Linked DNA regions of Halopiger aswanensis. The main gene of each other region encodes a partner of the protein of the gene in region 3 in a complex. Links are inferred from orthologs where the notes say so. Each region holds a gene or a part of one and is shown on either strand. Other genes may lie near its edges.

Region 1 (3,066 bases), on a different replicon or contig from region 3:
GAAACGACTCCCTCGAGGAGATGGACCGCTCGATTCACCTCCACGTTTCCTACGACCCCGACAGCGAGGAGGCCGCCCTCGAGCCGTGTCTCCCGTGGCGCGGCACGATGCTCGACATCTTCTTCGAGGCGAACATCGCCGACCCGCGGGTCGTCCAGCGCCACGGCGACAAGGTCGATCCCGACGTCCTCAAGGAGGAGATGACTATCACGACCGATCCACAGGACATCGTCGACGTCACCGAGAAGTACGTCGACGCCGGCTTCAACCACATCGTCTACCAGAGCCACAGTCCCGACCAGGCGGCCTTCTGTGAAGTGATCGAAGAGGAAGTCATCCCGCGCTTCGGGGACGTAACGGCGACGCCGTAACCTGCCGGCGCGCAGCGTCAGTTCTCGAGTTTTTCCGCGATTCGTCCGGTCACCCTGAGCGGCTACACTCGCCGCCCGAGTCGAAAATGACGAATGACCCTGGAGAACAGGTAGCCGCTGGGCAACGCGCCACCATCAACCAGGGCCAATTCCGGGTTGGTGTCGGGGACACATAAACTATCGTTGACTATTGTGCAAGCCGCTCAAATAGGGATAGATAACACGTGGCAGGGTTCGAATCCCGGAGGCGGCGTCGGGAAAGGGGAGCGCTCGAGCCGTCTTCCCACAGGACGAGCGGGCCCGCAAACGCCGGCCGGTCCCTTTTCGCTCGCCTCGTGAAAGCGCCGGGTATGAGCGAGGACGGACCGAACCGCGACCGCGCACAGGACCGCATCGGACAGCGCAAGTCGGAGCGGGCCGACCACACCGAGGCCATCTTCGAAGACGTCCAACGACACCTCGGCGAACTCGAGTATCCCGTCACGAGCGAGGAACTGGCCTCGGAGTACAGCAACGAGGCGATCGACATGCCCAACGAGACGGAGTCGCTGGGCAGCGTCTTCGATCGATTGGCGGGCGAACAGTACGACGACCCGGAGGAGGTTCGGGAAGCGGTGTACGGCGAGATCACGGGTGAAGCGAGCAGTCCGAACGAGGCTAACGCCGAACGCGACCTTACGGCGTTGGACGCCGAGAAACAGGGATCGCCCAGCGAGCGGGGCGGCGACTCGCTATAACCCGCGGTGGGGCGGATACCGACCCTCGAGAGCGTCGATAGTCATCGCCGCGCCGTCGCCGGATCGTGATAGCAGAACGGATTTACGTTCCAATCTCCTTCGTTCGCGTATGGATTACGAATCGAGTCTCGACCGTGCGATGGACGATGTCCCCGACATCGGGGGCGACGAACAGCGGCTCCAGATCCCGGACGCCGAGACCCAGAAGGACGGCGCATTCACGCGCTTTACGAACCTCGGCGACATCGCCGACGTCCTCTCGCGCGAGGACGAGCACCTCCACCGGTTCATCCAGCGCGAGATGGGGACCAGCGGCAAACTCGAGGACGGCCGCGGCCGATACAACGGGACCTTCTCCGAGCAGGACTTCGACATGGCCGTCGACGCCTACGTCGACGAGTACGTCCTCTGTTCGGAGTGTGGTCTGCCGGACACCCGCCTCGTCCGGGAGGACCGCACGCCGATGCTGCGCTGTGACGCCTGCGGTGCGTTCCGCCCGGTCACCAAGCGCTCCGCGAGCAGCCAGCAGCAACAGCAGGCCGACGCCGTCGAGGAAGGCGAGACCTACACCGTCGAGATCACCGGCACCGGTCGCAAGGGCGACGGTGTCGCCGAGAAGGGCGAGTACACGATCTTCGTCCCCGGCGCCGAAGAGGGCGACGTCGTCGAGATCTACATCAAGAACATCTCGGGCAACCTCGCGTTCGCGGAACTGGCCTAACGGGAGCCACTCGAGTTCTTCCCGATCTTCTCGCGGCGTCGATCACCGAGAGCCGTCGGACCGATTACTTAAAGTAAATTTGTCCTAGTAACACTGTCGTGGGAGTATCGTTCGACCTCTTCGGAACCCTCGTGGCCGCCGAGACGCCGGCCGATCCGGCCGACGCCGTCGCGACCGAACTCGCCGAGCGGGACGTTCCGGTCCCCGACGACTGGCAGGCCGCGTACACGGAGCCACACGTCGACGCCCCCGAGGGCGCCGAGGTACCGCTTCCGGCTCACGTCGCCCGCGCGCTCGCGAGCCGCGGCATCGACTACGAGCGAAACGCGGTCAGACGGGCCGTCGTCGCGGCGTTCGACCCCGACGTGACGACCAGAGACGGGGCCCGCGAAGCGGTCGCCGCGGCCCGCGAACTGGGGCCGGTGGCGATCTGCTCGAACTGCAGCGTTCCGGAACTCGTCGCCCGAACGCTGATCCGCGCCGACCTCGAGCGCGACGCCTTCGACGCCGTCGTCACGAGCGTCGGCTGCGGCTGGCGCAAGCCGGCCCCCGAGATCTTCGAACTGGCGGCCGACGAACTCGGCGTCGACCCGGCCGACCTCGTTCACGTCGGCGACGATCCGGACACCGACGGCGGCGTCGAGGCAGTTGGCGGGACGGCGCTATTGCTCGACGGCCGAGGCGATGACGGTGACGGCGACGACGGATTGACGCTCGAGGACGTTCCGGAACGACTGTCGGACCGATCGAACGCGAACGCATCGACACGGGATTCGGAGCGATGACGCCAACGGCGCGATCAGGGCCGGACCGCGACCAACAGGAGGGAGCCGCGTGATCGCGACGCTGGGGATGATCGGTCTGGCGTTCAGCCTCGATCTTCTCCTGGGTGAGCCGCCGAACGCCGCCCACCCGGTCGCGTGGTTCGGCCGCCTCGTGGGCGCGCTCGACCGCGACTGGAGCGCGGCGACGGATACCCGCACCGAGAACGCGCCTCGACGGCAGCGCCGTGTCGGCATCGTGATTGCCCTCCTCGCGCCGCTGCTACCCGCCGTCGCGGCTGCCACCCTCGTCATCGCCGCGAGCGCGCTCGCTCCGCTCGCGGGCGCCGTCGCCGCCGCGCTCGTCCTCTTTCTGTCGATGAGCCTGCGTTCGCTGCTCGAGCTTACCGACACTGTGGTCGCAGCGACCGCGAATGCGAACGACCTCGAGACCGCCCGCGACCGGGTCCGCGGAC
Region 2 (3,056 bases), 560 kb from region 3 along the record:
GGGACGCCGACGTCTCGTACGAGGTTCTCGAGGGGTAGACGGGACGAACGACTACGGATCGAACTGAACTGCGCGAAAAGCCGAGACGACTGTTCTTGGATGCCGATGGCGAGCCAGTCCGTCACCCGCTTGCCGCCGGCGAGATGAGCGGCGATTACCCGATGTACCGCAGATCGTCGTCGGTCGGCATCTGCTGTTGTTGCTGTTGCTGTTCCATTTCCTGGATCTTGCCCATGACTTCCTCCATCTCGTCGGCCCGTTCGTCCAGCGTCTCGTAGTCGAGTTCGAACCCGAGCAGGTCCTCGAGCACCTCGAGCACCGCGCGGGCGCTCTTGGGGTCGACGAGGTAGCCGCTGGTCTCGCCCATCAGGCAACTCGCTTCGAACCCGCGGCGTTCGCCGAGTCCGAGCAGGAGTCCGGAGACGCCGATGATCCCGCCCGCGGGCTCGTCCTCGCGGAACTCGACGCCGGCGTCCTCGAGGGCCTCGCGCAGCGACTCGTCGTTGACGGCACCGACGACGGCGTACTCCTCGATGAGTTCGCCCGTCGGGACGCCGCCCAGCGCGTACGCCTCGCTGGCGCCGAACTCCTCGGCGATGTCGAGGAAGGCGCTGGTCAGCACGTAGTGACCCGCGTTGGTCTGGGCCTGGTGATCGCCGGTCAGTAAGAGCAGATCACGCCCGTCAGCCACTGAGACCGCGTAGATCTCGGCACAGGTCAACTCGGCGACGCCGTCTTCGACGCTCACCTGCGGCGGGAACTCCTGGGAATAGACCCGGCGCACGAGGGTACTCTCGCCTTCGAGTTCCTCGAGCAGGTGGTCGACCGCGAGCTTTCCGACGTGGCCGACGCCCGGCAGCCCCTCGACGAGGACGGGGTCGTCCAGTTCGACGTCGTCGACTGCGTCGATCTCGAGTTCGTCCATACCCGAATCAGCGATTGCGACGCTTAAGAGACCGTCGGTACTCGCCGTAGGGGTCTTCGGGGTCGAACGGCGCCGGCGCGCTGTTTTCGGCGTCGGCACCGCACTCGGGACATTCGGTAGAAAGGGTATACACCGGGCGGTCGTGTCGCTCGCGCCACGCCGAACACACCCGGATGTCGGATTTCATGGGTCGTCGGTAGTCGTTATTCGTCGTCGGTGCGGCGCTCGCGGTGGTACTCGCCCGAGCCGTTGTGGGCTTCGATGGCGGCGATCGCGCGCTGGGCGCTCTCCTCGAGCTGCGATTCCGCGGTCTTGTAGTTGGGCGCCTGCACCTCGATCCGGTACTCGGGTGCGCCGACGTAGCTCACGTCGAGGTCGACCTCGTCGGGGACCTCGCCGTTGCCTTCGGCTGCCTCGAGCGCCTCGCGGATGCCGTCGACGCCGCTGGGCGAGGGGTTCTCGAGGTCGACGTAGCCGGTGACGTTGACGTACGGCACCGAGACATTCTCGCGGGCGGTCTCGACGATCGCATCGAGTTCGTCGGCCGAGAGGTCGGTATTCTCGAGGGCCTCGTCGCCGTGGATCGCGGCCTGCTTGAAGCCGTTGTAGAGGCTCCCGTGGGCCCCGATCAGTTCGTTCGCGATCGCGGTGTAGGTCTCGTCGTCGGCGTCCTCACCGAGCGCGAGTTCCATCCAGTTGTCGGCCTTCTGCTCGTTTTTCCACTGCTGGATCTTCTCGGAGCGCTGGTGATCGTTGACGTCTTTCAGCGAGAGGTCGATCTGCTGGGACTCCTCGTCGACGTCTAACACCTTACAGACGACGATCTGGCCCTCGCGGACGTGGTCGCGGACGTTCTTGATCCACCCCGAGGCGACCTCGGAGATGTGGATCAGGCCGCGCTTGTCCTCGTACTCCTCGAGATCGACGAAGACCCCGAAGTCCTCGATCTCGTCGATCTTCCCGACGACGAGTTCGCCGGTGTCGGGCCAGCCGCTGAACTTCATCGTGACTCGACGGTCTCGATGATCTCGTGTTCGATCTCGGCTTTGCCGCCGGTCGGTCGCGCCAGCGTCGTCCCACAGACTGCGCAGGCGACCTCCGTGGAGGCCTTGCCGAAGACGGTCTGTTCGTTCTCGCAGTCACTGCATCGTACCTGGTAGAAGCTTCCTGCCATAGTAATCACTCCTGGAACTCGAGTCGGCCGGCGCGCCATCCCTCGCGGAGGTGGGCCTTGCCACACTCGCTGCAGCGGTACTTGAGGTCGGTCTTCTTGGTCGGCTTCTCGCCGGCCGGAACCTTCGAGAAGCGACCGGAGTTACCGATGCTCGAGGAGTTGCGCTTGGTTCGGCGAGCGTCCCACTTCATGCCGGAGGAACGGCCGGAGCGGGCCTTCTCGACTTCGTGCTCGTGGTGTTCGTTACAGTGCGGGCAGTACGTATTGAATCGGCGTGGCATCTGCATGGTTATCTCACTTGCTGTGGGCTAAGACATGGCTGTTTAAAACCCGTTTGGTTCGCCCTCGGCGGGATCGGGATGTGTTCGCAGCCCCGGCTGTCGAACGACAATGCTCAGCCGGTAGCCGTGTTCGAAGCGTTTAATCGTCTTTCCTGCGAACGCTGCCGTATGAAGCAGCTCATCATCCACGGGGACCCGGGGATTCGAAAAGGGGCCATCGTCGAGTACGACGGGGAGGAAGTGGTCTGTTTCGGCATCAACCGCAACGGCGAGTGGCACGGGCCGGACAAGGTCCAGCTCTGGTGTACCGTCGGCGACCAATCCGAGTACGAGGACTACGAGAAGCGCAACTTCGTTCCCCACTTCCTCGACGTCGACCGCGTCGACGCCGAAGACGTTGACGTCGTGCGCGCGAAGGGCGATCTCGCGCTGTAGTTACGACGTGACCGCTACCCGCGCGATCCGTCTCCGTTTCCGACCCGTCGCCGGCGTCCGCTTCCAGTACGCTTTTGCCCCGTCCCGGTCCACGCTCGGTCAGACACGAATGCGCCGCGCAGTGGGGTTCGAGTTCTTGGCAGGTGGCCCCGAGACGCGGCCACACAGCGGTGGATGGGACCGTCGCGGTTCTCGTCTCCGTCTACCTCTCTCCCGCGCTTTTCGACTCAGGTTTCAGGCA
Region 3 (2,972 bases):
ACCGATCTTCGAGTCGCGCGGATTGCGCTCGTCGATGCTCTTGGTGACGATGCGGGTGCGGATGGCGTCCTCGACGCCGAGCGCACGATCGGACTCGTTGGAGGAGAGCCGCTGGTTCTCGCCGTCGAAGGCGAGGTACTCGTCGCTGATCTGGGAGACGTGGAGCAGTCCGTCGACGGGGCCGATCCCGACGAAGGCGCCGAACTCGACGACCTCGACGACCGTCCCGTCGACGACCTCCTGCATCTGCGGATCGAAGGTGACGGCGTCGAAGTCGGCTTCGTAGTAGACGCCCGGTTCGTTCGGGAGTACCGTCCCTTCGCCGATGTCGTGAACTTCGGTGACGGAGACGATGCTCCCCACCTCCTCGTCCATCCGTCCTTCGAGTTTGTCCTGCAGCAGTCGCTTCACGAGGTCCGGCGAGACGTCGCCGAGTGCCTCCGGCGGTACTTCCACCGTGTCCTTTAGTCTGACCCGTTTGTACATCTATGGTTGAGTGATCGCTAACTTGTTTCTCCCGCGTAATGCAATTACCGGTACGCTCGCCTCGAGCACCCGGTCGCGCAGCGGGCGGTCGTTCGTGACGACGTAGTCGACGTTGCCCTCGCGGGCGAGTTCGACCAAGGCGTCGTCGGCGTACGATGCCTCCGTATCGACGATGAGACAGCGTTCGGTCGCCAGATCGTGGCCGACGTTGGCGGCCGTCCCCTCCGTCCCGCCTTTCTCGGCGAGGCGACGGAGTTCCTCGACGACGGCCTGGGGCGCGGTCGGCTCGAGATCGTCGAGCAACCGATCGAGTTCGTCGAACAGGCGGACGTCGAGTTCGACCGGCATCATGAGCGCGCTCGTATCGAGCGCGACCCGTGCGCCGGTGTCGGTTCCAGTTCGATCCGGTGTCCCCGTACTCATCCTGGTCCGTCGTCGATGGCCGTCGTGTTACTCCTTGAGCGTCCCGAGTCCGATCAGCCGCCAGCGGGCGCCGATGCGGCGGTTGATCGCGATCTTCGCGCCCGGTTCGGCCGCGACGGGACGCTTGAGATTGACCTCGCACTCGCCGCCGCGGGCGCTGGTGACTGCGCCGACGGTCGTCGCCGTCCCGACGGTCATCATCAGGGGTTCGCCCGTGCTGATCTCGTCGACTGTCTCGCCGCTCTCGGCGCCGACGACGCGCTCGAGCAGGTCGACGTCCATCGTGAAACTCTCCCAGGTCGGCGGGAGCGAGCCCGGCGGTCCGGCCAGCCGACCCGCGAGCGCGTCGCCTTTCGTCAGCGACGGATCGAGGCCGGTCCCGACGCCGAGCAGGCCGCCCGGCGTGGCCGTGTCGACGTTCTCGCCGCCGGCCTGCAGCGAGCGGATCGTCGTCTCGATCGGGACGTACTCCGTCTGGCCGCCCTCCTCGACCTCGCGGCCGGGGCGGATCTCGATCTCGTCGTCGACCTCGAGTTCGCCCTGGACGAGGCTGCCGCCGAGGACGCCGCCGGCCAGATCGGCGGCGGACGTCCCGGGCTTGTTGATGTCGAAGCTGCGGGCGACGTGCATCAGCGGATCGGCGTCGGGATCGCGCTCCGGCGTCGGGATCTCCTCTTCGATCGCCTGGATCAGCAGGTCGAGGTTGACCTCCTGGCCGGCCGAAACCGGGACGACCGGCGCGTCCTCGGCGACGGTACCCTCGACGAACTCCTGGATCTCCTCGTAGTTCTGTCGGGCCTGATCGCTGCTGACGAGGTCGACCTTGTTCTGGGCGATGACGATGTTGTCGATCCCGATGATATCCAGCGCCATCAGGTGCTCTTCGGTCTGTGGCTGCGGGACGGGCTCGTTGGCGCTGATGACCAACACGGCGCCGTCCATCAGCGATGCGCCGGAGAGCATCGTCGCCATCAGGGTCTCGTGCCCCGGGGCGTCGACGAACGAAACGGTCCGCAGCGGCTCGCTCGGGGAGCCGTCCGGACACTCCTCCTCGACGGTGTAACACTCGGGTTCGTCCAGGTCGGGGCAGTGGCGGAACGTCGCGTCCGCGTAGCCGAGCCTGATGGAGATGCCACGCTTCATCTCCTCGCTGTGCTGGTCGGTCCACGAGCCGCTGAGGGCCTGGACCAGCGTGGTCTTGCCGTGGTCGACGTGACCGACGAGCCCGATGTTCACCTCCGGTTGTTGATTTCCTGCCATAAGACGATGAGTAATCTTAGGTATGGCTTCCGCCGTGCGCTTGATAAACCTACTGTTCTGATAGCGGTTTCGCCGACCGAAACGGTTCGGAGCCACGTCCGTCACCGAAACTGACGGATCGATGCTGCCGACCCAATTCGCGGCTGCGCTCGAGGGTCGAGCGGCCGACTGCGACCGGCAGCCGTGTCGTTCGGACGTGACTGATATATTACATAAATCGCGTTCAGGGAATCGTTTTGGCAGTTGCTCCCATACGGCTTGGTATGAGTCGATCGGACATCTCGAGCGAGCACGAGCGAGAACGCGAGCGCGAGAGCCCGCTCGAGTGTACGGACTGTCTCGACCCCGCGGACGCGTTCGCGCTCGTCAGTAACGAGACGCGGCTGTCGATCCTCGAGGCGCTGTGGATGGCCGACGAACAACCGGTTTCGTTCTCCGAACTCCGCCGCGAGGTCGGGATGCGCGATTCGGCCCAGTTCAACTACCACCTCCAGAAGCTGACGGGCCACTTCGTCCGGCAGGACGAGGAAGGATACGCGTTCAAACACGCCGGCGAGAAGATCGTCCGCTCGGTGATCGCCGGCTCGTTCACCGAGGATCCGTCGATCGAGCCGTTTCCGGTCGCGGGCGAGTGCTACGCCTGCGGCGGCGACCTCGAGGCGAGCTACGCGGACGAACGACTCGCCATCGACTGCACGGACTGCGGGCACGGCCACGGCGAGTACGCGTTCCCGCCCGGCGGGCTGAACGACCGGACCCGCGAGGAGGTCGCGGCGGCGTTCGACCAGCGGGTGAAACACCTC

The links.
Region 1: the proteins of ATJ93_RS13365 (region 3) and ATJ93_RS05720 are in contact, whole or in part, in a crystal structure (PDB 2QMU), measured with the Saccharolobus solfataricus proteins. The link is inferred for Halopiger aswanensis from one-to-one orthologs. Residues at the interface, in WP_009988771.1 of Saccharolobus solfataricus: Trp33, Pro65, Glu66, Gln148, Val151, Asp152, Val154, Ser155, Lys156, Ala159, Leu160, Tyr163, Arg164, Lys167, Ile180, Ile181, Pro182, Val183, Ser184, Leu186, His187, Ile189, Asn190, Asp192, Ser193; in WP_231918336.1 of Saccharolobus solfataricus: Met1, Leu2, Arg4, Leu5, Tyr6, Lys8, Leu9, Pro10, Ile106, Lys108, Lys109, Glu110, Lys111.
Region 2: the proteins of ATJ93_RS13365 (region 3) and ATJ93_RS10840 are in contact, whole or in part, in a crystal structure (PDB 3CW2), measured with the Saccharolobus solfataricus proteins. The link is inferred for Halopiger aswanensis from one-to-one orthologs. Residues at the interface, in WP_009988771.1 of Saccharolobus solfataricus: Asp222, Lys225, Pro226, Gly227, Thr228, Gln229, Phe230, Asn231, Leu233, Lys234, Gly235, Leu259, Phe273, Thr274, Lys275, Tyr300, Leu301, Asp302, Pro303, Ser304, Leu305, Lys307; in WP_009989173.1 of Saccharolobus solfataricus: Val185, Arg186, Thr187, Asn188, Glu189, Pro190, Leu191, Gly192, Val193, Glu194, Ile196, Lys197, Ile200, Ser201, Leu204, Ile217, Lys218, Ile219, Tyr220, Thr221, Ile222, Gly223, Ala224, Pro225, Tyr227.

The regions. Positions count from the first base shown.
Region 1 is NZ_RAPO01000001.1:1,185,734-1,188,799, forward strand. Bases 111-3,023 are described here. They hold ATJ93_RS05720 (translation initiation factor IF-2 subunit beta), read left to right. Parts: upstream 111-1,217; coding sequence 1,218-1,829; downstream 1,830-3,023. Other genes in these bases: ATJ93_RS05710 (LLM class flavin-dependent oxidoreductase), read left to right, coding at 111-371; ATJ93_RS05715 (DUF5789 family protein), read left to right, coding at 722-1,108; ATJ93_RS05725 (HAD family hydrolase), read left to right, coding at 1,928-2,614; cbiB (adenosylcobinamide-phosphate synthase CbiB), read left to right, coding at 2,682-3,023. Outside these bases: more of ATJ93_RS05710, read left to right, coding at 1-110; more of cbiB, read left to right, coding at 3,024-3,066. UniProt on the Methanocaldococcus jannaschii protein: eIF-2 functions in the early steps of protein synthesis by forming a ternary complex with GTP and initiator tRNA.
Region 2 is NZ_RAPO01000002.1:759,795-762,850, reverse strand. Bases 30-2,932 are described here. They hold ATJ93_RS10840 (translation initiation factor IF-2 subunit alpha), read right to left. Parts: upstream 1,930-2,932; coding sequence 1,129-1,929; downstream 30-1,128. Other genes in these bases: ATJ93_RS10825 (HAH_0734 family protein), read left to right, coding at 2,549-2,815; ATJ93_RS10830 (50S ribosomal protein L44e), read right to left, coding at 2,105-2,386; ATJ93_RS10835 (30S ribosomal protein S27e), read right to left, coding at 1,926-2,099; ATJ93_RS10845 (RNA-protein complex protein Nop10), read right to left, coding at 933-1,112; ATJ93_RS10850 (proteasome assembly chaperone family protein), read right to left, coding at 155-925. In the rest of the region: more of ATJ93_RS10855, read left to right, coding at 1-29. UniProt on the Methanocaldococcus jannaschii protein: eIF-2 functions in the early steps of protein synthesis by forming a ternary complex with GTP and initiator tRNA.
Region 3 is NZ_RAPO01000002.1:1,315,658-1,318,629, reverse strand. The notes cover bases 54-2,872. They hold ATJ93_RS13365 (translation initiation factor IF-2 subunit gamma), read right to left. Parts: upstream 2,170-2,872; coding sequence 937-2,169; downstream 54-936. Other genes in these bases: ATJ93_RS13360 (winged helix-turn-helix domain-containing protein), read left to right, coding at 2,433-2,872; ATJ93_RS13370 (PIN domain-containing protein), read right to left, coding at 487-909; ATJ93_RS13375 (DNA-directed RNA polymerase), read right to left, coding at 54-486. Outside these bases: more of ATJ93_RS13375, read right to left, coding at 1-53; more of ATJ93_RS13360, read left to right, coding at 2,873-2,972. UniProt on the Methanocaldococcus jannaschii protein: eIF-2 functions in the early steps of protein synthesis by forming a ternary complex with GTP and initiator tRNA.